DNA from 3 places in the Pseudomonas sp. HP_08 genome. Region 2 is predicted to be linked to each of the others. Evidence: predicted binding sites of a transcription regulator. Region 2 holds the regulator's gene; each other region holds the start of a gene.

Region 1 (9,686 bases), on a different contig from region 2:
AGAACCAAACCAAGGCTCCGAAAAGAAGCGGCCGTTCAGCAAAAACCGGGCTTTTATTGTGCCCTTGTTGAAAGCCTACGCCCGTTGCCCGACAAAATTGAACCGAAGTGGGGCTATACGCCAGTGCGTCGGATTATTTATGCACTAGTTTAGTGCTTTGTGGTGTTTTGGTGCGCCGATGCCGAACTCTTCGCGAGGTCTGCGCCATTTCAGAGAAACGGCAGCCAGCTGCTTTTTTGCTCTGGCTTGTCCTTGAGCGGGCATTCTGGGCGCACGCCGTACTCCACGATCTGGCAGGGATTGGCCAGGCGCTTCTGGGTCAGGGTCTGGCGTTGCAGGTGGAAGGGCTGGTTGGGGGTCTTTTCCTGCAGGTGGCCGTCCTGGTCGAGGATTTCCACCGACAGCTGGTGCGTGCCGCGGTCGATATTGCTCAGCGGGAATACCGGGCTGCGTCCCGGTGCCGCAACCGGCTGGCCATCGAGCAGCAAGCGGTAGGCATGGTCTTCCTGCAGGGCCGGTTCGCTGCTCACCGTAACGATCAGGTTGCCTTCGACACTGCGCATGATGGCATCGGGTTCAGGCACCAGAATACGCAGCAGCGTGTAGCGCACGGCCGGTCTGGTTTTGACCGGGGAAGGCGGGCTGACCTTTACGTTGCGGGTGGGCGGCGTGGCGGTCATGTTATTGCTCGGGGCTACGTCCACGCGCTTGGCGTTTTTATGTGGCTGGTCGGTGAATACCCGATTGCCCTGGGCATCGATGTAGGTATAGATCTCGGCGGCCATCAACGGGCTCGACAGCATCAGGCATAGCGACAGGGCGCGGACAAGGCTCACTTCAAGGCCTGCCCGCAGCGACGCGCATGATACTCAGCGTCACGTTCGGGCTCTGCTGGATGACGCGCCGGGCATCGTGCACCAGCACCGCAAAGCTGTGCTCGCCACGCTCCAGATTCACCACTTGCAGGCGCGGCAGGTTGCTCGGCTGGCCATACGGGTTGCCGTCGACCAGCAGTTGCAGGCGATGGCCCGGTTGCAGGCGCGGCTCGACCGCGACATTGAGGGTAAAGGTGCCGTCGTTGGCGCGCACCGCGGCGTCAGCGGGCAGGTCGGTCAGTTCCAGGCGCTGATAGGCAGGTTGGTCGGCCGGGTTTTGCGTGGGCTCGCTGACCGGCGCCATGGGGCGCTGGGCCTCGACGCTGTTGAGCGGCTTGAGCTCGACCGCTTCGGCCTTGGTGCCGTCGGGTGGCTGATTGCTGAAGGCAGTGTTGCCATTGGCATCGGTGTACTTGTAGATCTGCGCCATGGCGGGCACGCAGATCAACAGCAGCAGGCAGGCGAGGTAACGGCGCATGGACTTCTCGACATCAATGGGCGCGATGGGCAACCAGCATAATGCACATTGGCGCGTATTGCGTGAGTCCCTCAGTTGTGGGAGGGAGCTCTGCTCGCGATCGGCTGCGCTAGCAGTCGTAAAATTCTGTGAGCGCTTCGCACTCAATCGCCAGCAGAGCTGCCTCCCACAGTCTGATGCTTGCTGCGCGACAGCGCGGTGCCAAGGCTAAACTGATCAGTATTACTCAGTAATCTCTCGCCTGATCGAACCATCGTTGTGCCACAGTTTCGGTCACGCCCAGGCGCACGGCATCGGCGCACTGACTGAGCTGCCAGACCGCTTCGCCCAGGTCTTCGCGCTCGCGGGTCTCGATGCCCTTGAAGGCATTGAAGCTGCGGACGAAGGTGGTGACAGCGGCTTGAGCCTGCGCCAGATCTTGCGCATCGCCCAGTTGCACCAGGGCGTGGTCGAAAGCCTGGTTGGCCAGTGTGGCCTGTCGCTTCGGCCAGGCCGAGAAAGGCCGGCCAAACTCGGCTTGCCACCACTGCGGCTTGCGTAGCTGGCTGACCGAAGCATGCCCGGTCCACGCGCGCTTCTTGAGCTGCTGGCGCAGGCGCTTGCCGGTGTTTTCCTCGACATTGAAGGCGATGAAGCTCTCAAGCTTCGGCCAGGTGTCGAGCGCTGGCAGCGTGCTCAGCTCAGGCATGAAGCGCAATTGCAGGCTGTGCAAACCAGGATGATTGGCCAGTTGCTCGAAATCGCAGAAATGCCCCCACAGGCTCAGCGACGCAAGGTGCGGAAAACGCGCCAGGCACTTGAGTGAAATCGGCTGCGCCATCGGGCCGTTATGCAGCGTCAGGTTGTCGACGCCATGCAGGTCGCCCAGATCGGGCAGCACGTAGGGCTGCGAGGTTTTACGGGCGAGGGTGGCGGGCGCCAGCGCCAGATCAGTCGGCAAGTCGCCGTCGGTGCTGAGGCGGGCCAGATCGCCTTCGACTCTCAAGTGGCGAGACGGCCAGACCTCGTGGCTGGGCAAGGTCAGGTGCAGGTGCCCGCCCGGCTGGCTCAGGTCCAGCGACAGTTGGTGAATATTGCTGTGGCGGGCATCGATCCGCGTGTCCCTGGGCAGGATCGGTGTCCAGTTCAGGGTTTCGATCGGGCGCTTGCAGGCCCAGTCGAAGAACCCGCTGTCGCTGCCGGTGTAACTCAGCACGCGCGGCCAGGGCGTGCCGGCCGGGGTGCTGAAGGCGTCGAACACGCTCCAGTCCGGCTGCTCATGCGCTTCCAGGTGCAGGTCGGCATTTTTACCCAGTGCCGCAGGCCCCATGCGCAACAGGCCAACGCCCGGCTCGCGCTTGAGGGTATGGCTGGCGGGGCCGGTCAGGTCGATGAGGTGCTGCGCGTCTTTGGTCATGAGCGGCAGGATAACGCTGCGCGCACAAACGAAAAAGGCCACCCGAAGGTGGCCTCTTTGTTGCGCGGGGCTGACCCCGCGCACTGCAATCAGCAGCTGTAGTACAGATCGTATTCCAGAGGGTGTACGAAGGTGCGGACTTTGATTTCTTCGTGGCTTTTCAGCTCGATGTAGGCATCGATGAAGTCGTCGGAGAACACGCCGCCCTTGGTCAGGAACGCACGGCCCTTGTCCAGCTCTTCCAGGGCTTCTTTGAGGCTACCGCAAACCTGTGGAATCTCTTTGGCCTCTTCAGGCGGCAGGTCATACAGGTTCTTGTCGGCAGCATCGCCTGGGTGGATCTTGTTCTGGATACCGTCCAGGCCGGCCATCAGCAGAGCTGCGAAGGCCAGGTACGGGTTGGCAGCCGGATCCGGGAAGCGGGCTTCGATACGACGGCCACGTGGGCTGGAGACGTAAGGAATACGGATCGAGGCGGAACGGTTACGTGCCGAGTAGGCCAGCATGACCGGGGCTTCGAAGCCTGGGACCAGACGCTTGTAGGAGTTGGTCGACGGGTTGGTGAAGCCGTTCAGGGCCTTACCGTGCTTGATGATACCGCCGATGAAGTACAGGGCAGTGTCGGACAGGCCGGCATAGCCTTCGCCGGCGAAGGTGTTCTTGCCGTCTTTGGCGATCGACAGGTGGACGTGCATGCCCGAACCGTTGTCACCGTACAGAGGCTTCGGCATGAAGGTAGCGGTGCGGCCATAAGCGTCGGCAACGTTGTGAACAACGTACTTCAGGGTCTGGACTTCGTCAGCCTTCTTGACCAGCGTGTTGAATTTCACGCCGATTTCGTTCTGGCCGGCAGTGGCCACTTCGTGGTGGTGCACTTCGACGAACTGGCCCATTTCTTCCAGTGCGTTGCACATGGCAGTACGGATTTCGTGGTCGTGGTCGACCGGTGGCACCGGGAAGTAGCCGCCTTTGATGCCTGGACGGTGGCCTTTGTTGCCGCCTTCGACTTCCTGGTCAGTCATCCACGAGCCTTGCTCGGAGAAGATCTTGAACATGGAGCCAGAGATGTCGGACTTGTATTTGACCGAGTCAAAGATGAAGAACTCCGGCTCAGGACCTACGAAGACGGTGTCACCGATACCGGTGGTCTTCAGGTATTCCTCGGCGCGGTGAGCGATGGCGCGTGGATCGCGATCGTAACCTTGCATGGTCGAAGGTTCGATAATGTCGCAGACCAGGATCAGGGTCGGCTCTTCGGTGAACGGGTCCAGTACTGCGGAGTCGTCGTCCGGCAGCAGGATCATGTCGGAGGCTTCGATGCCTTTCCAGCCTTCAATGGAGGAACCGTCGAACATCTTGCCGACTTCAAAGAAGTCGTCGTCCAGCGCGTCGCGCGCCGGCATGGTGACGTGCTGCTGCTTGCCTTTGGTGTCAGTGAAGCGCAGATCAATCCATTTAACGTCATGATCTTTGATGAGTTGAACCGACTTCGACATGGTGTCCTCCGGGTGACTTGAGGCCTTTTCTTGGTATTGGCCCCGACGATTTGGGTGATGCACGGCGCAGAATACTCTGCCATGGCAACCTGCCTCACAAGGGAGCAAATTGCATGCCAGTGCCCCGAGTTGGGTTGAGCGCCCCAAATACAAGCGTTTACCGCTATCAGAGAGATTTTTCGCGAAATATATGCACCGTAATGATGCTGATATTGCCTGAAGTGTGCGTTTTTGGTGCGCCGATGATCGGGCGTACGATAACTGGTTAAACCTTGAGCAATTTCCGCTATAATCCGCGCCCCTCTTTTTTAGCTGGCCCCACGCGCATTGTTTCTATGAAACTGATCGTCAAAGTTTTCCCCGAAATCACCATCAAAAGCCCGCCGGTGCGCAAGAAGTTCATTCGCCAGCTGGCCAAGAACATCCGTGTCGTCCTGCGTGAGCTGGATGCGGACATTGTCGTGGGCGGCGTGTGGGACAACCTTGAGGTCGAAACCCGGCTGACGGATCCGAAGATCCTGCACGGCATCACCGAGCGCCTGAGCTGCATGCCCGGCATCGCCAACTTCCTGCAGGTGGCCGAATACCCGCTGGGCGACTTCGATGACATCGTGGCCAAATGCAAGACGCATTACGCCGACCTGCTGCCGGGCAAAATGTTTTCGGTGCGCTGCAAGCGCGCCGGCAGGCACACTTTCACGTCGATGGAAGTCGAGCGCTACGTGGGCAGCCAGCTGCGCCGCGAATGCGGGGCCGCCGGCATCGAGCTGAAACAGCCCGAACTGGTGGTGCGCATGGAAATCCGCGACCAGCGCCTGTTCGTGATCCACAGCCAGCATCAGGGCCTGGGCGGTTATCCGCTGGGCGCGCTGGAGCAGACCCTGGTGTTGATGTCGGGCGGTTTCGACTCCACCGTGGCGGCTTACCAGATCATGCGCCGTGGCCTGGTCACGCATTTCTGCTTCTTCAACCTGGGCGGCCGCGCCCACGAGCTGGGCGTGATGGAAGTCGCGCACTTTATCTGGAAAAAATACGGCAGCTCCCAGCGTGTACTGTTCATCAGCGTGCCGTTCGAGGAAGTTCTGGGCGAAATTCTGCAAAACGTCGACGACAGTCATATGGGTGTAGTGTTGAAGCGTATGATGTTACGCGCAGCCTCCGCCATGGCTGACCGACTGGAGATTGATGTGCTGGTCACCGGCGAGGCGATTTCCCAGGTGTCGAGCCAGACCCTGCCGAACCTGAGCCTCATCGATTCGGCGACCGACAAGCTGGTGCTGCGTCCGCTGGTGGCGACCGACAAGCAAGAGATTGTCAACCTGGCGACGAAGATCGGCACCGCCGAGTTCGCCCGGCACATGCCTGAATATTGCGGGGTGATTTCGGTCAACCCCAAGACCAATGCCAAGCGCAACCGCGTCGAGCATGAAGAAACCCGCTTCGACATGGCGGTGCTGGAGCGTGCTCTGGAGCGCGCCCGGCTGGTGACCATCGATCAGGTAATCGATGATCTGGGTCAGCATGTCGAAGTTGAAGAAGTCCAACAGGCCCTGGCAGGCCAGGTCATCGTCGACATCCGTCACCCGGATGCCCAGGAAGACCAGCCGTTGCACGTGCCGGGCGTGGAAGTACAGACGCTGCCGTTCTATGCACTGAACAGCCGTTTCAAGGAACTGGACGGTAATCGCCAGTACCTTTTGTATTGCGACAAAGGCGTCATGAGCCGCCTGCATGCTCACCATCTGCTCAGTGAGGGGTATGCCAATGTGCGCGTATATCGACCGAGCTAAGTGCCCGGGGCTGTTTGCCTGTGGCTTGCGTCACCGGCCCCCCGACGCCTTGCGGCATCGGCCGACGCCTTGAAGCTTCAAACGCTAATCGCTGACCCTTGTCGGGCAGCAAACCGAATCCTCTGATCGAGATACACAAGTGATCGAAAATCTCCGCAACATCGCCATCATCGCCCACGTTGACCATGGTAAAACCACCCTGGTAGACAAACTCCTGCGTCAGTCCGGCACTCTGGAGCGCAACGAGCTCAACGACGAGCGCGTGATGGACTCCAACGACCAGGAGAAAGAGCGCGGTATTACCATTCTGGCGAAAAACACCGCCATCAACTGGAACGGCTACCACATCAACATCGTGGACACCCCGGGCCACGCCGACTTCGGCGGTGAAGTAGAGCGCGTCATGTCGATGGTCGACTCCGTGCTGCTGCTGGTCGACGCTCAGGACGGCCCTATGCCGCAAACCCGTTTCGTGACCAAGAAGGCCTTCGAAGCCGGCCTGCGTCCGATCGTGGTCATCAACAAGGTTGACCGTCCAGGCGCGCGTCCGGACTGGGTTCTGGACCAGATTTTCGACCTGTTCGACAACCTGGGCGCTACCGAAGAACAACTGGACTTCCAGGTTGTTTACGCCTCGGCCCTGAACGGCATCGCCGGTCTGGACCACACCGCCATGGGCGAAGACATGACCGCGCTGTACCAGGCGGTTGTCGATCACGTTCCGGCGCCAGCCGTTGACCGTGACGGTCCGTTCCAGATGCAAATCTCGGCACTGGACTACAACAGCTTCCTGGGTGTTATCGGTGTTGGCCGTATCGCCCGTGGTCGCGTCAAGCCGAACACCCCGGTGGTCGCCATCGACGCCGACGGCAAGCGCCGCAACGGTCGTATCCTGAAGCTGATGGGTCACCACGGTCTGCACCGTGTAGACGTTGAAGAAGCAGCTGCCGGCGACATCGTCTGCATCAGCGGCTTCGACGAGCTGTTCATCTCCGACACCCTGTGCGACCCGTTGAACGTCGAAGCGATGAAGCCTCTGACCGTCGACGAGCCAACCGTTTCCATGACCTTCCAGGTCAACGACTCGCCATTCTGCGGTAAAGAAGGCAAGTTCGTGACCTCGCGTAACATCAAGGATCGTCTGGACAAGGAGCTGCTGTACAACGTTGCCCTGAAAGTTGAAGAAGGCGACAGCGCTGACAAGTTCAAGGTTTCCGGCCGTGGTGAGCTGCACCTCTCGGTACTGATCGAAACCATGCGTCGCGAAGGCTTCGAGCTGGCCTTGGGCCGTCCTGAAGTGATCATCCGCGAAGTGGACGGCGTCAAGCAGGAACCGTTCGAAAACGTCACCATCGACATCCCTGAAGATTCGCAGGGCAAGGTCATGGAAGAGATGGGCCTGCGTAAGGGCGACCTGACCAACATGGTGCCGGATGGCAAAGGCCGTGTTCGTCTGGAATACAACATCCCTGCTCGCGGTCTGATCGGTTTCCGTAACCAGTTCCTGACCCTGACCAACGGTGCTGGCATCCTGACCTCGATCTTCGATCGCTATGACACCGTCAAGTCGGGCCACATGTCCGGCCGTCAGAACGGCGTACTGGTTTCGGTTGAAACCGGCAAGGCACTGACCTACTCGCTGGAAACCCTGCAAGCGCGCGGCAAGCTGTTCGTCGAGCACGGCCAGGAGATCTACAACGGTCAGATCGTCGGCCAGAACAGCCGCGACAACGACCTGGGCGTCAACCCTACCAAGGGCAAGAAGCTCGACAACATGCGTGCTTCGGGTAAAGACGAAACCATCGCTCTGGTTCCACCAGTGAAGTTCACTCTGGAACAGGCTCTGGAATACATCCAGGAAGACGAGCTGTGCGAAGTCACGCCGAAGTCCATCCGTCTTCGCAAGAAGATCCTGGACGAAAGCGAGCGTACCCGCGCTGCCAAGAAAGCCAAGAACTGAGTAATCGGTTCAAGCGCTGACTAGAAACGCCCCCGGTCGCAAGGCCGGGGGCGTTCTTGTTTGTGGCTTTCGGCTGCGTATTGAAAAACACCGCCCATCTGTATCTCTCGCCCGCCTCACCTATCCCTCACCCTGTCCCGAACAGCCACATGACTGAACCGGGAAGCGCAAAACCATGGCACCACTGTTGTTGCAACTTTCACCCGTCGCGCTGGTGATTGCCTTGATCCTCATCCTGCGCAGGCCGCCGGTGCAGGCGGCGTTCATGGGCGTGGTGCTGGTGCTGCTGTTGTGGCAGGCCGGCGTCGCGGCGCCCTGGTCGCTGGCCCTGTCGGCCGTCATCGCGCAAGACACCACGATTCTGTTTCTGAGCACTGCGTGCGTCATCGTGCCGGGGCTGGCCTTTGTCATTCAGGTGGAGCAGCGCGGCGCGCCTGCCGCGATTGGCGAATGGGTCAAGGGACTGGGCTGGAAGCCTGCCGCGCAGGTGATTTTCATTGTGCTGGGCCTTGCGCCGTTGCTGGAGGCCATGACCGGTTTCGGCGTGTCGCTGATTGCCACCGTGCCGCTGCTGATGGGCCTGTTCGGTCGGGCGGCCGGGATGAAAATCGCCTTGGCGGGCATGGTCATCATGCCGTGGGGCACGCTGGGCCTGGCGACTTCGATTGGCGCCTTGCTGGCGCACCTGCCGGCGCACACCCTGGGCAGCCATTCGGCGCTGATCAGCGCGCCGGTGTTTTTCTGCCTGGCAGCCATCGCGTTGTGGCAGGCCGGCATTTGCAAGGTTGCGCCGTGGCTGGGCCTGCTGCTGATGACGGCGCTGTTCATTGCGGTGCTGTATGCGATCAACCGCTGGGTCGGGCCTGAAGTGTCCGGCGTGCTGGCGGCGCTGGCCGTCGCGGGCGTGGGCCTGGGGCTGTCATTTGTACAGCGCAAAAGCCTACTGCGCTGGCCCGAGGCAGCCTGGCCTTATCTGGCATTGCTCGGCATCGTGGTGCTGTCACGGGGGATTTTTGTGCTGAGCGGTTGGGACGAGCTCTGGGTCATCAAGGGCGAGCGCGTGTCGTGGAAACCATTGGCGTCGCCGGGGCTGGCGCTGTTGATCGTCAGCGTGCTGATGTCGGTTCGGCCCGCTGCCGCGCAAGGCTTTGCCTGGGGTGCATTGTTCAAGCGCAGTCGCTTTCCGGTCTTGAGCATCCTGTTGTTCCTGCTGCTGTCGCAGGTCATGGTCAACGCCGGTTTTCTGCTGGAGGCCCAGCGCTTTCTGCAATCGCTGTCCGGCGTATCGCTGGCGCCCACGGTGGCGCTGTTCTCGGGGGTGGCCGGCTATGTCACCGGCTCCAATGTCGGCGGCAACACGCTGGTGATGCCTTCGGTCATGGCATTGTCCGGCGAGCACGGTGCCTGGCTGGCAGCGATGGTCAACAGCGCCGCAGGGCATGGCGCGCTGGGGTCGTTGTCGATTCTTTCGCTGATCACCGGGCTGGCGGCGGCCAGCCGGCAAGAAGAACACCACCTGGTGCGCTTCGGTTTTGCCCTGGTGCTGCTCAACATTGTCATCGTCGCGGTGATGGGCGCTGTGCTACTTTCCTGGCCTTGAAATCCACACCGTCCAGCAAGAGCCACCATGCACAGCTTCGATGTATCCGCCAAACGCTGGCATGTGGTCAGGGACTGGGTCATCCGGCAAA
Region 2 (9,686 bases):
CGCCTTTTCGCACCCTGGCGGCGCCCTGGGCCGACGCTTGCTGCTCAAGGTCGAGCATGTGATGCACAGCGGCGATGCCCTGCCCAAGGTGCAACGCGGTACGCTACTGCGCGATGCGCTGCTTGAAATGACCCGCAAGGGCCTGGGCATGACCGCCATTCTTGAACACGACGGCAGACTGGCCGGGGTTTTCACCGACGGCGACCTGCGCCGCACCCTGGATCGTCCGCTCGACATTCGTCAGATCATCATCGACGACGTCATGACCGTGCATGGCAAGACCGCCCACGCCAACATGCTGGCCGCCGAAGCACTGAAAATCATGGAAGACCACAAGATCAGCGCACTGGTCGTGGTCGACGAAGAAGACCGCCCGACAGGCGCTTTCAACCTGCAAGACCTCCTGCGCGCAGGAGTCATGTAATGGAGAACCGGACCATGAGCGACGAACTGCTGCAACGCGCCAGCAAGATCAAGCTGGCAATCTTCGATGTCGATGGCGTGCTGACCGATGGCCGCCTGTATTTCCTGGAAGACGGCAGCGAATTCAAGACCTTCAATACCCTCGACGGCCACGGCATCAAGATGCTGATTGCCTCGGGCGTCGACACCGCGATCATCAGCGGACGCAAGACCCCACTGGTCGAGCGCCGCGCGAAAAACCTGGGCATTGCCCACCTGTTTCAAGGCCGTGAAGACAAGCTGGTGGTGCTTGACCAGTTGCTCGGCGAATTGAAGCTGAGTTACGAACAGGTCGCCTATCTGGGTGATGATCTGCCAGACTTGCCGGTCATTCGCCGCGTTGGCCTGGGCATGGCCGTCGCCAATGCGGCCAGCTTTGTTCGCCAGCACGCCCATGGCGTGACCAGCGCCCGGGGCGGCGAAGGCGCAGCGCGCGAGTTCTGCGAGCTGATCCTGAACGCCCAGGGCAACCTTGAAGCGGCCAACGCCGCCTACTTGTAGAAATCGCTCATGCTCAGCAAAAAGATTCGGACTTTCCTGATACTTGGTGTGCTGGCTTTCCTGCTGGCGGCCGTTGGCTACTGGAACGTCAGCCCCGAGAGCTTCATGGAGCAACCCGCCGTGACGCCCGACGAGACGGCCATCGACTACTACGCCATCAATGCCCGCAGCGTTCAGTACCTGCCCGACGGCAAGGTGCAGTACGAAATGACCGCCGACAAGGTCGAACACGTCAAGGCCACCGACGTCAGCCTGCTGACCAGACCGGACCTGCAGATGTACCGCGGCACGGCATTTCCGTGGCACGTGCAGAGCAGCCGCGGCGAGGTGTCGCCCGGCGGCGAACAGGTCGAATTGATCGACAATGTTCGCGTGGCGCGCACCGATGAAAAGAACCGTTCGACTATTATTACCAGCAGTCGAATGACTGTATTCCCACAGAAGCAATATGCGCAGACCGAGCAAGCCGTTAGAATCGACGCCGGCGGCGGTGTCACTACGGCCAAAGGGATGAAAGCGTATTTGAACGACGGCAGGATGGACCTGCTGTCCAACGTAAGAGGACAGTATGAGTCTCGTTAAAACTCTTCCTTTCTTGCTCGGCCTGGGCGCAGTACTGGGAAGCGCGAGCGCCTGGGCTCTGCCGACAGACCGTGACCAGCCGATTCATATCCAGTCAGACGACGCGCAGCTCGATGACAAGAAAGGCATTGCCACCTACAAGGGCAATGTCATCATCACCCAGGGCTCGATGAAGATCACCGGCAACACCGTGACCATCACGCGTAACGCCCAGGGCGAAGTCGATGTCTTCACCTCGGTCGGCAACCTGGCCTATTACGAGCAGAAGCCTTCGACCACCAAGCCTATCGTTCAGGCCTACGCGGTCACGATCCAGTACTACGCGGCACAAGATCGCATCGTCCTGATCGACAAGGCCAAGGTGATCAACGATGGCAACACCTCCGAAGGCGAGAAGATCGTCTACGACACCGTGCGCCAGATCGTCAGCGCGGGTCGCGCCACCGGCAGCCAGGTGACCACACCGCGGCCACGGATCGACATGGTCATCCAGCCGAAAAAGAAAACCGAACAGCCGCAGAAGGCCGAGTAAATGGCAACGCTTAAAGCCCAGCACCTGGCCAAGAGTTACAAGAACCGCCAGGTGGTTCGCGATGTCAGCCTGTCCATCGACAGTGGCCAGATCGTCGGTTTGCTGGGCCCCAACGGTGCCGGCAAAACCACGTGCTTCTACATGATCGTCGGCCTGGTACAGGCCGATCAAGGCCGTGTACTGATCGACGACCTGGATGTCAGCCACCAGCCCATGCACGGCCGCGCGCGCGCCGGCATCGGCTATCTGCCCCAGGAAGCCTCGATCTTTCGCAAGCTGACCGTGGCCGACAACATCATGGCCATCCTCGAAACCCGCAAGGAGCTCGACGGCGCCGCGCGCCGCAAAGAGCTGGAAAACCTCTTGCAGGAATTCCATATCACCCATATCCGCGACAGCCTGGGCATGAGCCTGTCCGGCGGTGAACGGCGCCGCGTGGAAATTGCCCGCGCCCTGGCCACTGCGCCGAAGTTCATCTTGCTGGACGAACCCTTTGCCGGGGTCGACCCGATTTCGGTCGGCGACATCAAGCAGATCATTCATCACCTGAAGTCCAAGGGCATTGGCGTGCTTATCACTGACCACAACGTCCGTGAAACCCTGGATATCTGCGAAACCGCCTACATCGTCAACGACGGGCAACTGATCGCTGAAGGCGATTCAGAGACCATTCTGGCTAACCAGCTGGTGAAAGAGGTCTACCTCGGCCACGAGTTCCGCCTCTAGCCATCACAATGACCGTTGACAGCGGATTATTTGTCGTGGCGCTCTAGGCAAGCGCTTCAATTTCAGGCATATAACTTGCTTATAAAAGGCGGCGCTCAGGCGCCCTGTAGTGGACGGCGCACGTGCGCCGGCGAATGAAGGTGTTGAGCCTCTGCCATGAAACCATCGCTAGTCTTGAGAATGGGCCAGCAGCTGACGATGACACCGCAGCTGCAACAGGCTATCCGCTTACTCCAGTTGTCGACCCTGGACCTGCAACAGGAGATCCAGGAGGCTCTGGAATCCAACCCTATGCTTGAACGCCAGGAAGAAGGCGACGACTTCGATAATTCCGACCCTATGGCGGACAATGTCGAGAACAAGCCCAACAGCGAACGCGAAACCCAGGAACCGACCTATCAGGAATCATCCGCGCCCACCGTGGACAACCTTGAAGACGGCGAATGGAACGAGCGCATCCCCAACGAGCTGCCCGTCGATACCGCCTGGGAAGACATTTACCAGACCAGCGCCAGCAGCCTGCCAAGCAGTGACGACGACGAGTGGGACTTCACCACGCGCACCTCTGCCGGCGAAAGCCTGCAAAGCCACCTGCTGTGGCAGCTCAATGTGGCACCGATGTCCGACACCGATCGCCTCATCGCCGTCACCCTGATCGACTGCATCAATAGCCAGGGTTATCTGGAAGAGTCGCTGGAAGAGCTGCTTGAAGCCTTCGATCCCGAACTGGACATCGAACTCGACGAGATCGAGGCCGTACTGCATCGCATCCAGCAATTCGAGCCTGCCGGCATCGCTGCCCGCTCCCTTAGCGAATGCCTGCTGCTGCAACTGCGGCAGATGCACGCCAGCACACCATGGCTGAGCGAAGCCCAGCGCCTGGTCACCGACTATATCGACCTGCTGGGCGGGCGCGACTACGCACAGCTGATGCGGCGCATGAAGCTCAAGGAAGATGATCTGCGCCAGATCATCGAACTGGTCCAGAGCCTCAACCCGCGCCCTGGCTCACAGATCGAGTCCAGCGAGCCGGAATATGTCGTGCCCGACGTCATCGTGCGCAAGGACAGCGAGCGCTGGCTGGTCGAGCTGAACCAGGAAGCGGTGCCGCGCCTGCGGGTCAACCCGCAATACGCAGGCTTTGTGCGCCGCGCCGACACCAGTGCCGACAACACCTTCATGCGCAATCAGCTGCAAGAGGCGCGCTGGTTCATCAAGAGCCTGCAAAGCCGCAATGAAACCCTGATGAAGGTTGCCACCCAGATCGTCGAGCATCAGCGCGGTTTTCTCGAATATGGCGACGAGGCCATGAAACCTCTGGTATTGCATGACATCGCCGAAGCGGTGGGCATGCACGAATCGACCATTTCGCGGGTCACCACCCAGAAGTTCATGCACACCCCGCGCGGCATATACGAACTGAAATACTTCTTTTCCAGCCACGTCAGCACCTCCGAAGGCGGTGAATGCTCATCCACGGCCATCCGCGCAATCATCAAGAAACTGGTCGCCGCGGAAAATCAGAAAAAGCCATTGAGCGACAGCAAGATCGCTGGTTTACTGGAGGCACAAGGCATTCAAGTCGCCCGTCGCACAGTCGCCAAGTACCGCGAATCCCTGGGGATAGCGCCATCCAGCGAGCGCAAGCGGCTGATGTAGCGGACGAGGCACTTGCAGGGCAGCGCACCAGAGCTCACGCCGCCCGCCTGTGTCAGGCCACAGCGTTCCAGCGGCAGGTCACCGACCTGCCTCTTATGCACTGGCAAAGGAGAGAGCTGTATGCAAGTTAATATCAGTGGACATCACCTGGAAGTGACCAAGCCCCTTCGTGAGTATGTGGAGCTCAAACTCAAGAAGCTTGAAGGGCATTTCGACAAGATTACCAACGTCCAGGTCACGATGACGGTCGAGAAACTGAAGCAGAAAATCGAAGCCACCCTGCATATTCATGGTGGGGAGGTCGTTGCCAACGCCGAACATGACGATATGTACGCGGCCATCGACCTGCTCACCGACAAGCTCGACAGACAATTGCTCAAGCACAAGGAAAAGCAGCAAAGCATCCTCAAGGGTGCGACCGCTCGCTAACAAACCAATCCATGACTCAACTTGAAAACATACTGACCCCCGGCCGTTCCCTCGTGAACGTGCCGGGAGGCAGCAAAAAACGCGTGCTGGAGCAGATCGCCGATCTGATCGGCCGCGAAGTGCCCGAGCTGGACGCGCAAGACGTGTTCGAAAAGCTCGTGAACCGTGAAAAACTCGGCTCGACCGGCTTCGGTAACGGTATCGCTATTCCCCACTGTCGTCTCGAGGCCTGCCAGTCGCCTATCAGCGCAGTATTGAGCCTTGAGAAACCGGTCGATTTCGATGCCATCGATGGCGCGCCAGTCGACCTGCTGTTCGTTCTGCTGGTACCGCAAGCGGCCACCGACGAGCATCTGAAGCTGCTCAGCCAGATTGCCGGCATGCTTGACCGTAGCGATGTGCGCGAACGCCTGCGCAGCGCGCAAAGCAGTGAAGACCTTTACCAGTCCGTACTGGAAGAACTCAAAGGCCGTTGAGCATGCGCATGATCATCGTCAGTGGCCGCTCAGGCTCAGGCAAGAGCACTGCGCTGGACGTTCTGGAAGACAACGGCTTCTATTGCGTCGACAACCTGCCAGCCGGCCTGCTGCCGGAACTGGCCGAGCGCGCCCTGCTCAATAGCGAGCAGGCAGAACCGCTGCTGGCCGTGTCGATCGATGCACGCAACATGCCCAGCCACCTGACCCGATTCCCGCAAATGCTCGACGAAGTCCGCGCGCGGCACATCCAGTGCGATGTGTTGTACCTGGACGCCGACGACGCCACCTTGCTCAAGCGCTTCTCCGAAACCCGGCGGCGTCACCCACTCAGCAATGCGCAGCGCTCGCTGGCCGAAGCCATTCGTGACGAGAGCCTGCTGCTGGGGCCGATCATCGATCTGGCCGACCTCAAGATCAACACGACCCACCTGAACCTGTACCAGCTGCGTGACACCATCAAGTTGCGCCTGCTGAACCGACCGGAGCCCGGCACCGCCTTTCTCATCGAGTCGTTCGGCTTCAAGCGCGGCATGCCGGTGGATGCCGACCTGGTCTTCGATGTCCGTTGCCTGCCCAATCCTTACTGGAAGCCCGAGCTGCGCGACCACTCGGGCCTTGATCCGGTGGTGATGGAATACCTGGCAGCCCAGCCTGACGTCGAAGAAATGTTTCAGGACATCTTCACATACCTCAACAAATGGCTGCCACGCTTTGCCGCCAGCAACCGCTCCTACGTGACCATCGCCATCGGCTGCACCGGCGGACATCACCGTTCGGTCTATCTGACCGAGCGCCTGGGCAAGGTCCTGCAACAATCACTCAAGAACGTTCAGGTTCGCCACCGCGACCTCAGCTGAAGGATTTCAACTGCGATGCCCGCTCGTCAAATCACCATCATCAACAAACTCGGCCTTCACGCCCGGGCCGCCGCCAAGTTTGTCGGCGTGGCCGGCAAGTTTCCCTGCCAGATCCGGGTCGGACGCACACCGGAAAGCCTGGTCGACGGTAAAAGCATCATGGCCGTCATGATGCTCGCTGCCGGCAAAGGCACCGAGCTTCATCTGTCTACCGAAGGCGAGAGCGCCGAACAGGCACTGGATGGCCTGGTCGAGTTGATCAACAACAAGTTCGATGAGGGCGAGTAACCGCGCCACCTGAATTGACCGGCACTAAAAAAGGGGCCCTGTTTGTCAGGTAGCCCCTTTTTTAATGCGGGTAGCGCACACGATCAGCTTGAAGCCAACCCCAGGGCGCAGGTCGCACCTTCTTCCAGAGCCCGCAACACACAAGGCTCCAGATCAAGCCAGGCCAGCGCCTGAGCCACCAGCAAGACCATGCCGGCCAGCAGCAACAGACTGCCAAAGGCCAGACGAAACATACGCACACTGCGGGCTGACCGTATGGGTGAACGCATAAAATACCCTGGATTATCCACCTGGTTGATCAGGCCAGCGCAGCGGCATAACGCTTGGCAACTTCATCCCAATTGATGACGTTGTAGAACGCACCGATGTATTCGGCACGGCGGTTCTGGTACTTGAGGTAGTAGGCGTGCTCCCAGACGTCCAGACCGAGGATCGGCGTATTGCCTTTCTCCAGCGGGCTGTCCTGGTTGGCACTGTGCTCAACCACCAGTTTTTTCTCCGAGGTGACGCTCAGCCACGCCCAGCCGCTGCCGAAACGCTTTACAGCGGCATCGGTGAAGGCGGTCTTGAACGCCTCGAAGCCGCCCAGCTCATCCGCGATGGCCTTGGCCAGGTCGCCTGTCGGCTCACCACCGCCGCCAGGCTTCATGATGGTCCAGAACAGCGAGTGGTTGGCGTGACCGCCACCGTGGTTGGTGACGACAGGACGCAGGTTTTCCGGCAGCTCTTTGACCTTGGCCACCAGCGCCTCGACCGAGAGGCTCTCGTATTCGGTGCCGGCAACGGCCTTGTTGAGGTTGTCGATATAGGTCTGGTGATGCTTGGTGTGGTGGATCTTCATGGTTTCCGTATCGACGTACGGTTCCAGAGCATCGTAGGCGTAAGGCAATTCAGGCAGGCTATAAGGCATTTCAATGGACTCCGTGGAAATGGCCAGCTGAGGGGTTCTGCAACGACGTGCGGGTGTGCTCGCTGTTACTGCTCAGCAGTCGGTGGGTACGTGGATATTCGCCGTGTTCACTGATAAAGCTCAGCAACTCGGCATACGTCTTGTTGCTGTGGCGCAGCGCCGCCTGGCGCAGAGCATCGGGCAGACGAGAATCCTGAAGAACCTGCAGCAAGCGTTGATGGATCGCGCACAGGTATTCGGCGCTCTCCTCGGGCTGCCCCAGACTCAAGTGTAGATCGGCCAGGTTGTGATGCGAGATAACACAGGCGGCCACGGCTTCGTCCGGGTCCGCCCAGCGCTCGAACAACACCTGCGCCAGCGCCAGCGCCTGGAGGTACAACTCACGAGCTTCGACCCACTCGCCAAGATTGAAACAGCGATTGGCCTGTTCGATAGTGCGTTTCCAATGCTGCATAGCTACCTCCAGAGGCATGGCGGGCGTGAATCAGATGCCGCCAGCGGTCAGTTTTTCAGGGTTGAGCAACACTTCCAGCTGGCTGCGTTGCAGGTCGGTGTGTTCCAGCGCCACGTCGATGATCGGACGGCCTTGCTGATAAGCCTTCTTGGCAATTTCGGCGGCCTTCTGATAACCGATGATCGGGTTCAGCGCGGTGACCAGGATCGGGTTGCGCGATAAGGCTTCCTGGAGTTTTTCCTGGTTGACCTTGAAGCTGGCGATGGCCTTGTCGGCCAGCAGGCGGCTGGAGTTGGCCAGCAACTCAATGCTGCCCAGCAGGTTCAGGGCCACGATCGGCAGCATCACGTTCAGCTCGAAGTTGCCCGACTGACCGGCCACGGTGATTGCGGTGTCGTTGCCGATCACTTGCGCTGCGACCATCGCGGTGGCTTCCGGGATCACCGGGTTGACCTTGCCAGGCATGATCGAGGAGCCCGGCTGCAAGGCTTGCAACTCGATCTCGCCCAGACCTGCCAGGGGACCGGAGTTCATCCAGCGCAAATCGTTGGCGATCTTCATCAGCGACACGGCGGTAGCCTTGAGCTGGCCGGAGACCGACACCGCGGTGTCCTGCGAGCCGATCAGGGCAAACAGATCCTTACCGGGCGTGAAGGTCACACCGCTCAGGGCGCTCAGTTGTGCATTGAAGCGTGCGGCGAACTCAGGGTGCGCGTTGATTCCGGTGCCCACTGCAGTGCCGCCCTGAGCCAGCGATTGCAAGCTCGGTTGCAGGGCCTGAAGGTTTTCCAGGTTGGCGCGGATCTGTTGCGCCCAGCCATTGAGTACCTGGCTCAGGCGCACCGGCATGGCGTCCATCAAGTGGGTACGGCCGGTCTTGACGAACGGATGCACTTGGGTGGCCTTGTGCTCGGTGACCTGAATCAGGTGCTGCAAGGCCGGCAGCAGGTGCTCATGCAGCGCCAGAGCCGCACTGACATGAATGGTGGTCGGGATGATGTCGTTGCTGCTCTGGCCGCAGTTGACGTGGTCATTGGCATTGACCACTTCGCCATGGATACGGGTCGCCAGGGTGGCGATCACCTCGTTGGCGTTCATGTTGGAGCTGGTGCCGGAACCGGTCTGGAAGACATCGACCGGGAAGTGAACCATGAAATCACCTGCCAGCAGGTCACTGACCGCCTGGACGATGGCCTTGCTCTGCCCTTCTGTGATCTGCTCCAGTTCCAGGTTGGCCTTGGCCGCAGCGGCCTTGGCCAGCAGCAACGCGCGAATGAACTGCTTGGGCATGCGCTGATGGCTGATCGGGAAGTTGTCGACCGCACGCTGGGTCTGCGCGCCATACAGGGCCTCGGCCGGCACCTGCAGTTCGCCCATGCTGTCGCGTTCGATACGGGTATTACTCATCGGAATATCCTTGGACCAGTTCAGTGAGAGAAATCGATGGCTGCAGTACGCACGTTGCCAGCTCATGGACGCAGGCTTGCCACTGCCGATGCCGGGCCGGGGTCACGGCCAGCGCCTTGACATCGCGCAACGGGCGCCAGGCCTGATCCAGGCACAGGCAACGCCAGTGCCAGGGCAGAACCGTGTCGCGCGCGGTATCGAGCAGCAGGCGCAAGGCGGTCAGCGCGATCATGGCTTTGGGCGTCGCGGTAAACCGCGCCAGATACCGCCCTTCGGCCAGGTAATGCTCGATCAGCCGCGGCTCATCGGGGTCCAGCCCACAGCGGATCCGCAGACCCAGCTCGCGCCAGTGATCCAGATAAGGCAGCTCGTGCAGGACAGACCCCATGACCCATGACCC
Region 3 (9,686 bases), on a different contig from region 2:
GATAGACCTTGATCCACTCGCTCAAGCCTGCGCGCTCGATGTTGTTGCGCCCCGGCTGGATCAGCCGCGGGTCGGCCTCATAACCGCGAATCCACGATGGCGGCTTCGCCAGACCGGCTTCGGCGCGCGCCAGCGCTTCGTCATGCAACTTGCGCCACAGCGCCGGCACATGCCCCAGCCAGGCACTGAAGCCCCAGCGCTCACGCTTGAGGTTGGGCGCGATGTCGGCGGCAATCATGCCGGCCTCGACCAGAAAAGTGCCCACGCCACACATCGGGTCGGCGAGTGCGCCGCCCTCGGCGGCAATGCGCGGCCAGCCCGCACGGATCAGGATCGCCGCCGCGAGGTTTTCCTTGAGCGGCGCCGCGCCTTGCTGCAAACGGTAGCCACGCTGGTGCAGGCTGTGCCCGGAAAGGTCCAGGGACAGAATCGCCTGGCCACGGTCCAGACGCAGGTGCACGCGCAGGTCCGGGTTGATCTTGTCGACCGAAGGGCGCAGGCCATCGTTGGTGCGCAGTTTGTCGACGATCGCGTCCTTGACCTTCAGCGCACCAAAGTGGGTGTTGTCGATGCCCGAGCCATGGCCGCTGAATTCAACGGCGATGCTGCCGTCCGGCTCAAGGTGATCGTGCCACTCGACATCCAGCACGCCGTGGTACAGGTCCTCGGCATTGCTCATCGGGAAACGCTTGAGCACCAGCAGCACGCGGTTGGCCAGGCGCGACCACAGGCACAGGCGATAGGCCGTTTCCATGTCGGCCAGGCCACGAATGGCGGAGGTGTGCTCGCGCGCTTCTTCAAGGCCCAGCCCGGTGGCTTCCTCGATCAGCAGGCCTTCGAGGCCCTTGGGGCAGGTGAGGTAAAGTTCGTAGCGATCCGACATGTGTATTCCAGGGCCTGAGCCGTCAGCGGCGAGCAACGCATTGCCCGACCAGATTCAAGACAGGCGCTTTCTGACAGCGCCTGCGTGGCACGTAATGTGTGCCGGTCCACCGCGGTAACAGGTACATCGCCGCGGCAGTGTATTGATTTTGCAAAAAGCGGTTTTCCGGCCGCCTAGTGAGCCCGAAGTTTCAAGACATATGAAGTCACATCTCGACCCTTCGTCGCATAATAACTAAAAGCATTCAGCCATTATCGATGAACAGAAAAATCCTTCTGTCGTGCCGCAACTCCTTGCGGCACTTGAGTAATTAACTGAATCATCCTTGAAACACATTTGCCCTTAGTACTCATCAGACCTAAATGTGACGTCCTTATGACAAATCGATCATTCACAGCGTGTCGAGCATTGGTTAGAAATCGTCTCAGGCCAGCACTGCAACGGTGATGGCACCTCGCCCGCGACGCCGGCAGCGGGCAGACATGGCAGAAGATTTCTGCCAGACCTCGACATGAGGTCCATGGACATTACAGTCAACAGACGAGGGCAACACCCTATGAGAAGACTTAAGCGTGATCCGTTGGAAAGAGCATTTTTGCGCGGATATCAGTACGGCGTTAGTGGTAAATCCCGTGAGCTTTGCCCGTTTACTCTGCCGTCGGTGCGTCAGGCGTGGATCAATGGTTGGCGCGAAGGACGCGGCGACCAATGGGACGGTATGACCGGCACTGCGGGAATCCACAGGCTCAACGAACTTCACGCAGTCGGATGAGGTAACTTCCGAGCAGTCCATCAAAATTTTTGTCTGACCTTTGTACATTGCATTCATGTGATCACCGCCCTGACCGGGCGGCGGGCCACAGGCCCAGGGGCTCCTTTTTCAAGGAGCCCCTTTTTCATGCCCGCGCACTCAACGCCGAGGCAGTGCAGCGATGGCATCGACCGACTGGCGGATCAGGTCCGGGCCCTTGTAGATAAAGCCCGAATAGATTTGCACCAGGCTGGCGCCCGCCTCGATTTTCTCGGCGGCATGCCGGCCTTCGGTAATGCCACCGGCGGCGATGATCGGCAAACGCCCGGCCAGCTCACCGGCCAGCACCTTGACGGTGTGGGTGCTCTTTTCACGCACCGGCGCGCCAGACAAGCCGCCCGCCTCGTTGGCGTGCAGCAGCCCTTCGACGCCTTCGCGGCTCAGGGTGGTGTTGGTGGCGATCACCGCATCCATGCCTGAATCGAGCAACGCACTGGCCACCAGCACGGTTTCTTCATCGGTCATGTCCGGGGCAATCTTGATCGCCAGCGGCACGCGCTTGCCGTATTGCTGGGTCAAGGCTTCCTGACGCACGCGCAGGGCATCGAGCAGTTGCTTGAGCGAATCGCCGAACTGCAGGCTGCGCAGGCCCGGGGTATTGGGCGAGCTGACGTTGACCGTCACATAGCTGGCGTGGTCGTAGACCTTGTCGAGGCAGATCAGGTAATCATCGACCGCGCGCTCGACCGGGGTGTCGAAATTCTTGCCGATATTGATCCCCAGCACGCCACGGTATTTCGCCGCCTTGACGCGGGACACCAGGTGATCGACGCCCAGGTTATTGAAACCCATGCGGTTGATGATGCCCTGGGCCTCTGGCAGGCGGAACAGACGCGGCTTGGGGTTGCCTGGCTGCGCACGCGGGGTCACGGTGCCGATTTCAACAAAGCCGAAACCCAGCTGGGCAAACCCGTCGATGGCCGTGCCATTCTTGTCCAGGCCCGCCGCCAGCCCGACCGGGTTGGCAAAGCGAATGCCCATCACCGTCACCGGCAATTGCGCAGGTGCCTTGCTCAGCAGGCCATTGAGGCCCAGACGGCCACCGGCACCGATCAGGTCCAGGGACAGGTCGTGGGAGGTTTCGGGGGAGAGTTTGAACAGTAACTGGCGGGCCAGGTTATACATGGGTGGGCGAGGCTCGTGAGCGGCTGAAGTCAGGCGGCGATTATAGACGGCGGATGGCCTGCTAAGCGAGAAGTGCGACACTACAGGCACTGCGCGCCCTACTGGCACATGCCTTGCTTTGATTGAATAAACATCCCCCGGCAACGTCGCCGACGGGTATCGACAATGGCGTCGTTGTAGCTCGCAGCTTGTGCGGCGGGCTTGACGACGCTTTTTTTATGGATGTAGATCGGCCTATGAACCAACGATCAAGCAATGCCCTGGACTGGGTGGCGGGCAGCGATGCCCCCGAAATGAACAGCATTGACATAGGTTTCATGGCCCTGACCGACTGCGCCTCTCTGGTGGTCGCGGCGACTCAGGGTTTTGCCCAGCCTTACGGGCTGACCCTCAATCTCAAGCGCCAGGCGTCATGGGCCAACCTGCGCGACCGGCTGGTCAGCGGCCAGTTGCACGCCGCCCACAGCCTGTACGGCCTGATCTACGCCATGCAGCTGGGCATCAGCGGTGCGGCCGCCGCCGACATGGCGATCCTGATGGGCCTGAACCAGAATGGCCAGTGCATCAACCTGTCGCGCGGGCTGCAGGATGCCGGCGTGACCAGCCCTGAAGCACTGGAGCGCACCGTGCACCACCGAGGTGCAAAGCTGACGTTTGCGCAGACCTTTCCCACCGGCAACCATGCCATGTGGCTCAATTACTGGCTGGCCAGCCAGGGTATTCACCCGCTCGATGATGTCGACAGCGTGGTGGTGCCGCCGCCCTTGATGGTTGCGCACCTGCAAGCCGGGCGCATCGATGGTTTTTGCGTCGGCGAACCGTGGGGCGCCAGCGCGGTGCAACAGAAACTGGGCTTTACCCTGGCGACCAGCCAGTCGATCTGGCCCGACCATCCGGGCAAGGTGCTGGGCTGCACCCAGGCATTTGTCGAGCAGAACCCCAATACAGCCCGCGCCTTGACCATGGCGGTGCTCGAAGCCAGCCGCTTCATCGAGCAAAGCCAGGAAAACCGCCGCAGCACCGCACAATTGCTCAGTGGCGCCGATTACCTCGATGCGCCGCTGGACTGCATCGAACCGCGCCTGCTGGGCCAGTACCAGGACGGCCTGGGTAACAGCTGGCAAGACCCGCACGCCTTGCGCCTGTTCGGTGACGGCCAGGTGACGTTCCCCTGGTTGTCGGACGGCATGTGGTTCATGACCCAGTTCCGCCGTTGGGGCCTGCTGCGTGACGACCCCGATTACCTGGCGGTGGCCAACCGCGTTCACCGGCTGGACCTGTATCGCCAGGCCGCCGAGGCGTTGGGCATTGCCGTACCGGACAGCACCCTGCGCAGCAGCCAGTTGATCGACGGGCGAATCTGGGATGGTAGCGACCCTGCCGGCTACGCTCGCGGCTTTTCCCTGCATTCACGAACCGATGGCGCTCCTGCCATCGCCGCCCATTGAGAGACAGGCAATCATGCTGCGTATCCTGCTGATCAATGACACACCAAAGAAAGTCGGGCGCCTGAAGGCCGCCCTCAGCGAAGCAGGCTTCGACGTGATCGACGAATCGGGCCTGAGCATCGATTTGCCGGCACGGGTCGAAGCCTTGCGCCCGGACGTGATTCTTATCGACACCGAATCCCCCGGCCGCGACGTCATGGAACAAGTGGTGCTGGTGTCCCGCGACCTGCCCCGCCCGATCGTGATGTTCACCGACGAACACGACCCCGGCGTGATGCGCCAGGCGATCAAGTCCGGGGTCAGTGCCTACATCGTCGAAGGCATTCATGCCCAGCGCCTGCAGCCGATTCTCGATGTGGCCATGGCCCGTTTCGAGAGCGACCAGGCCCTGCGCGCGCAACTGGTGGCCCGCGACCAGCAACTGGCCGAACGTAAACGCATCGAGCTGGCCAAGGGGCTGCTGATGAAGATGAAGCACTGCAACGAAGAAGAGGCTTACACCCTCATGCGCCGCCAGGCCATGAGCCGCCAGCAGAAGCTGATTCAGGTGGCGGAGCAGATCATTTCAATGAGCGAGATGCTCGGCTGACCCTGGCGGGCGGCAATGCTACGGGCGCGTCGAGGAGTAGATATTCTCGTGCAGCGGCGCCTCGCCGCTGTGCAAGGCTGCAATCCATTCATCGGTGCTCAACACCGCCGCAAACGCGGCTTGCAGCACCGCCGAGATCACCCGGTGAACCTCTTCGGCGCTGACACTGCCGGCGCGGTTGCGGTACGACACCGCGCCCGTGGCATCGCTGAGAAATTCCACCGCCAGCCCCAGATGCACCGCCTGCTGGATGGTCGCGTTGTCGCAGTTCTGGGTCATGTAGCCCGCCACGCTCAGGGTGTCGATCTGCTGCTCGACCAGCCAGTCGCCAAGGCCGGTGTCCTTGAAAGCGCTGGCGTGGCTCTTTTCGACCAGCAAGGCACGCTCACGCCCCGCCACTGCCGGGTGCAGCGCGGCGCCTTCACTGCCGCGAGCGAACAGCGGGGAATCGGCCGGGCCCAGGTGCTGCACCAGAATCACTGGAATGCCCTGCGCCTGGGCGGCGTCGATGGCACGGCCAATATTGGCCAGCGACTGGTGCGGGTCGGGGTATTCGATCGGCAGGTTGCCGGTGAAATACTCATTCTGCACATCAATAACGATCAAGGCGCGTTTGGCAGCGGTCATGGCAGTGTCCTGGCGGTAATAAACGAGAGCACCAGTGTCGGCCAATGACTGACAGCGGGAAATTGACCTGAATGCCATCTTTCGCCAGGATCGGGCCATTCTCCGTACCGGGTGCCGCAATGAGCCAGTCAATCAAGGTCGCCGTCGTTGCCTTCGACCGTATCAGCCCTTTTCACCTGTCCGTGCCTTGCCTGGTGCTGGGCGAAGAGCGGCACGTCAACGATTCGCCATGGTTCGACCTGCGGGTCTGCGCCGCAGAACCCGGCCCCTTGCGCTCCACCGCAGGCTTCAATGTGCTGTGCGACCATGGCCTGGAGGCGCTGGCCTGGGCGGACATCGTCATCGTCCCCAGCTGGCGCGACGCCGGGGAATCGCCGCCCGAGGCGCTGCTGCGGGCCTTGCGTGATGCCCATGCGCGCGGCGCGCGAATCGTCGGCCTGTGCCTGGGCGCCTATGTGCTGGCCGCTGCCGGGCTGCTCGACGGTTATCCGGCCACCACGCACTGGGCCTGGGCCGAGGATTTCGGCCGGCGCTATCCCGAGGTGCAGCTCGACGCCCATGTGCTGTATGTCGAAGCCGCAGGGCTGATGACCTCAGCCGGTGTGGCGGCCGGCATCGACTGCTGCCTGCACATCGTGCGCGAGCACTATGGCCATGAGATCGCCAACCAGATTGCCCGGCGCCTTGTCGTGCCGCCGCATCGCGAAGGCAATCAGGCGCAGTTCATCGAACAGCCCGTGCCCCGGCGCCTGGCTGACCAACGCCTGAGCCAGTTGCTCGACTGGCTGCGCACCCACCTGCAACGGCCGCATCGCATCGATGAAGTCGCCGAACGCCTGGCCCTGAGCCGACGCACGTTCACCCGCCAGTTCAAGCGCCTGACCGGCATGACCTTCGGCGACTGGCTGCTGCACGAACGGCTCGCCTTCGCCCGGCGCCGACTGGAAACGGGCAACCAGTCGATCGAACACATCGCCGGCGAATGCGGGTTTGGCAGCAGCGCCTCGATGCGCCAGCACTTTCTTCAGACCTTGCAGGTGTCGCCCTCCGGTTACCGACGAACGTTCCGGACCGGCCATCACTGAACCGAAACGTCTCATTGCCGCGCGCGGGTGCGCCCTTATGGCGCGATCAACCGGCCAGGACCAGGCCTATACACCGGCAAGCGCGTTGATAGCCCGTTGAATTGCGATATGGCCCGGCTTTTGCTGTGTGTATTGCGCAGGTAGCCAACGGCGGTTGCCCCCACACATACGACAAAGACGTCGCCCTCTCCTTTCGCCCCACGGCGTTTCGAGAGGCGGCGTTTTTTGCGTTCTGGCTTCGGCAATGGCCGACGACTTACTTTCTGGCAGATGATGAGGTGTGCAATGGATACAAGTTTCTGGAAGGCCGGGCACAGACCGACCCTTTTTGCAGCCTTTCTGTATTTCGACCTGAGCTTCATGGTCTGGTACCTGCTGGGCCCGATGGCCGTACAGATTGCCGCCGACCTGCAACTGACCACTCAGCAACGCGGCCTGATGGTCGCCACGCCGATCCTGGCCGGTGCGGTATTGCGCTTTGTGATGGGCATGCTGGCCGACCAGTTGTCACCGAAAACCGCCGGCATCATCGGCCAGGTGATCGTCATCGTTGCGCTGTTCGCCGCCTGGCAACTGGGCATTCACAGCTATGAGCAAGCGCTGCTGCTGGGCCTGTTCCTGGGCATGGCCGGTGCGTCGTTTGCCGTGGCGCTGCCGCTGGCGTCGCAGTGGTACCCGCCACAGCACCAAGGCAAGGCCATGGGCATTGCCGGTGCCGGCAACTCCGGCACTGTGCTCGCCGCCCTGATCGCACCGGTGCTGGCGGCCAGTTTCGGCTGGGGCAATGTCTTCGGCCTGGCGCTGATTCCGCTGATCCTGACGCTGATCGCCTTTACCCTGATGGCACGTAATGCGCCCGAGCGCAGCAAGCCCAAGTCCATGACCGACTACTTCAAGGCCCTTGGCGACCGTGACAGCTGGTGGTTCATGTTTTTCTACAGCGTGACCTTCGGCGGCTTCATCGGCCTGGCCAGCGCCCTGCCCGGCTATTTCAACGACCAGTATGGCCTGAGCCCGATCACTGCCGGCTACTACACCGCAGCCTGCGTGTTCGGTGGCAGCCTGATGCGTCCGCTGGGCGGCGCGCTGGCCGACCGCTTCGGCGGTATCCGCACCCTGACCGCGATGTACATGGTCGCGGCCATCGGCATTGCCGCCGTCGGTTTCAACCTGCCCAGTTCGTGGGCGGCACTGGCGCTGTTTGTTGCCGCCATGCTGGGCCTGGGCGCCGGTAATGGCGCAGTGTTCCAGCTGGTACCGCAGCGCTTCCGCAAGGAAATCGGGGTGATGACCGGCCTGATCGGCATGGCCGGCGGCATCGGCGGCTTCTTCCTCGCCGCCGGCCTGGGCACCATCAAGCAGCACACCGGCGATTATCAACTGGGCCTGTGGCTGTTCGCCGGCCTGGCCGTGCTGGCCTGGTTCGGCCTGCTCAATGTCAAACGCCGCTGGCGCACCACCTGGGGCTCGGCAGCCGTGACGGCGGCCCGGGTCTAAGCCGGCCCCATGACTCTGCAACTGAGTTGTGCGCAATTCAGCGCCAGCGGCCCGCGCAGCGAGAACCAGGACGCGCTGCGCCTGGTCACGCCGGTGCCGGCGCTGGCGGCCAGCAAGGGTTATCTGTTTGCCCTGGCCGATGGCGTCAGCCAGTGCGCCGATGGTGCGCTGGCTGCCCAGTCGACCCTGCAGGCGCTGGCGCTGGATTACTACGCCACCCCGGAAACCTGGAGCATCGTTCAGGCACTCGACAAGCTGTTGCTGGCGCAAAACCGCTGGCTGTTGGCCAACGGCCTGTTGACCACCCTCAGCGCGCTGGTGCTGCGCGGCCGGCGCTTCACCATGGCGCATGTCGGCGATTGCCGGGTCTATCGCTGGCACGCCGGCAGCCTGCAACGCATCAGCGAGGATCATGTCTGGGAACAACCGGACATGAACCATGTGCTCAAGCGCGCGCTGGGGCTGGATCAGTACGTGGTCATGGATTACCTGGAGGGCGAGTTGCGCGAAGGCGAACGCCTGCTGCTGGTCAGCGACGGGATCTGGGCGACGCTGGGCGATCCGGGCATCCGCTCGATTCTCAGCGACACCGACGACCTGCAAGCCTGCACCAAAGCACTGGTCAGCGCCGCCCACCTGGCCGGCAGCCAGGACAACGCCAGCGCCCTGCTGCTGCACGTCGACAGCCTCGGCCATGATGACCTGGGCGACACCTTGCGCCAGTTGCAACAGTGGCCACTGCCGCCGCCGCTCAAACCCGGCCAGCGCTTTGAAGGCTGGCAGGTCCACAGTGTGCTGGCGCAGTCGCGCCAGTCGCTGCTCTATCGGGTCAGCGACGACAGTGGCCAGCCATGGCTGCTCAAGACGCTGCCCGCCAGCCGCGCCGACGAAGACGGTGCCGGCCAGGCCTTGTTGCTGGAAGAATGGTTTTTGCGCCGGGTCGCGGGGCGGTATTTTCCCGAAGCCGCGCCGCTGCCCGAGCGCCAGCATCTTTACTACCTGATGCGCCAGTATCCGGGGCGCACGCTGGACAAGCTGTTCGCCATTACCGGCCCCTTGCCGCTGGTGCAATGGCAGGACCTGGCCACCCGGCTGCTGCGCGCCACCGGCCTGCTGCACCGGCGCAATATCATCCACCGCGACATCAAGCCCGAGAACCTGCTGCTCGGTGACGATGGCGAACTGCGTCTGCTCGATTTCGGCCTGGCATTTTGTCCGGGCTTGTCGAGCCGGATACCCGGCGATTTGCCGGGCACGCCCAGCTATATCGCCCCCGAAGCGTTTGCCGGTGCCGAGCCAGCCCCGCGTCAGGATTTGTACGCGGTGGCGGTGACCTTGTATTACCTGCTCACCGGGCAATACCCGTATGGCGAGATCGAGGCGTTCCAGCACCGGCGTTTCACCGCGCCGATTCCAGCCAGCCGCTACCGCCCCGACCTGCCGGAGTGGCTCAACAATCACTTGACCCAGGCCTTGCAGGCCGACCCCGAACAGCGTTTCGAAACCGCCGAGCAATGGTTGCTGGAACTGGAACAGGGCGAACACCGCCCCGTCAGCCCTCGTCCGCAACCGTGGCTGGAACGTGAGCCGGTGAAGGTCTGGCGCACGCTGGCGCTGATCT

What was found. Region 2 encodes sigma-54, which starts transcription at its own class of promoters, with help from an activator protein. Its sites were predicted from a motif close to ANTGGCATNNANNTTGCTNT; they were not measured.
Region 1: glnA (glutamate--ammonia ligase) is a predicted target of sigma-54. The motif match lies at 4,347-4,366, and genes of this name have one in related genera.
Region 3: ACYAS9_RS16875 (CmpA/NrtA family ABC transporter substrate-binding protein) is a predicted target of sigma-54. The motif match lies at 2,920-2,939, and genes of this name have one in related genera.

The regions. Positions count from the first base shown of each region.
Region 1 is NZ_JBTOQC010000006.1:140,357-150,042, forward strand. It holds gene ACYAS9_RS07605 (DUF4124 domain-containing protein) at 210-803, opposite strand; gene ACYAS9_RS07610 (DUF4124 domain-containing protein) at 838-1,353, opposite strand; gene ACYAS9_RS07615 (hypothetical protein) at 1,580-2,791, opposite strand; gene glnA (glutamate--ammonia ligase) at 2,839-4,245, opposite strand; gene thiI (tRNA uracil 4-sulfurtransferase ThiI) at 4,581-6,035, shown strand; gene typA (translational GTPase TypA) at 6,175-7,995, shown strand; gene ACYAS9_RS07635 (L-lactate permease) at 8,171-9,595, shown strand; gene ACYAS9_RS07640 (aminotransferase-like domain-containing protein) at 9,623-9,686, shown strand, end outside.
Region 2 is NZ_JBTOQC010000001.1:330,659-340,344, forward strand. It holds gene ACYAS9_RS01580 (KpsF/GutQ family sugar-phosphate isomerase) at 1-424, shown strand, start outside; gene kdsC (3-deoxy-manno-octulosonate-8-phosphatase KdsC) at 439-963, shown strand; gene lptC (LPS export ABC transporter periplasmic protein LptC) at 973-1,545, shown strand; gene lptA (lipopolysaccharide transport periplasmic protein LptA) at 1,532-2,077, shown strand; gene lptB (LPS export ABC transporter ATP-binding protein) at 2,078-2,803, shown strand; gene ACYAS9_RS01605 (RNA polymerase factor sigma-54) at 2,960-4,462, shown strand; gene hpf (ribosome hibernation-promoting factor, HPF/YfiA family) at 4,583-4,891, shown strand; gene ptsN (PTS IIA-like nitrogen regulatory protein PtsN) at 4,903-5,367, shown strand; gene rapZ (RNase adapter RapZ) at 5,370-6,227, shown strand; gene ACYAS9_RS01625 (HPr family phosphocarrier protein) at 6,243-6,515, shown strand; partial or broken gene ACYAS9_RS01630 (ZIP family metal transporter) at 6,608-6,784, opposite strand; gene ACYAS9_RS01635 (superoxide dismutase) at 6,814-7,425, opposite strand; gene ACYAS9_RS01640 (hypothetical protein) at 7,427-7,879, opposite strand; gene ACYAS9_RS01645 (class II fumarate hydratase) at 7,910-9,286, opposite strand; gene ACYAS9_RS01650 (FagA protein) at 9,279-9,674, opposite strand.
Region 3 is NZ_JBTOQC010000017.1:78,881-88,566, reverse strand. It holds gene rlmKL (bifunctional 23S rRNA (guanine(2069)-N(7))-methyltransferase RlmK/23S rRNA (guanine(2445)-N(2))-methyltransferase RlmL) at 1-883, opposite strand, end outside; gene rmf (ribosome modulation factor) at 1,440-1,655, shown strand; gene ACYAS9_RS16880 (quinone-dependent dihydroorotate dehydrogenase) at 1,794-2,819, opposite strand; gene ACYAS9_RS16875 (CmpA/NrtA family ABC transporter substrate-binding protein) at 3,056-4,267, shown strand; gene ACYAS9_RS16870 (ANTAR domain-containing response regulator) at 4,281-4,856, shown strand; gene ACYAS9_RS16865 (cysteine hydrolase family protein) at 4,875-5,483, opposite strand; gene ACYAS9_RS16860 (helix-turn-helix domain-containing protein) at 5,603-6,568, shown strand; gene ACYAS9_RS16855 (nitrate/nitrite transporter) at 6,854-8,065, shown strand; gene ACYAS9_RS16850 (protein kinase domain-containing protein) at 8,075-9,686, shown strand, end outside.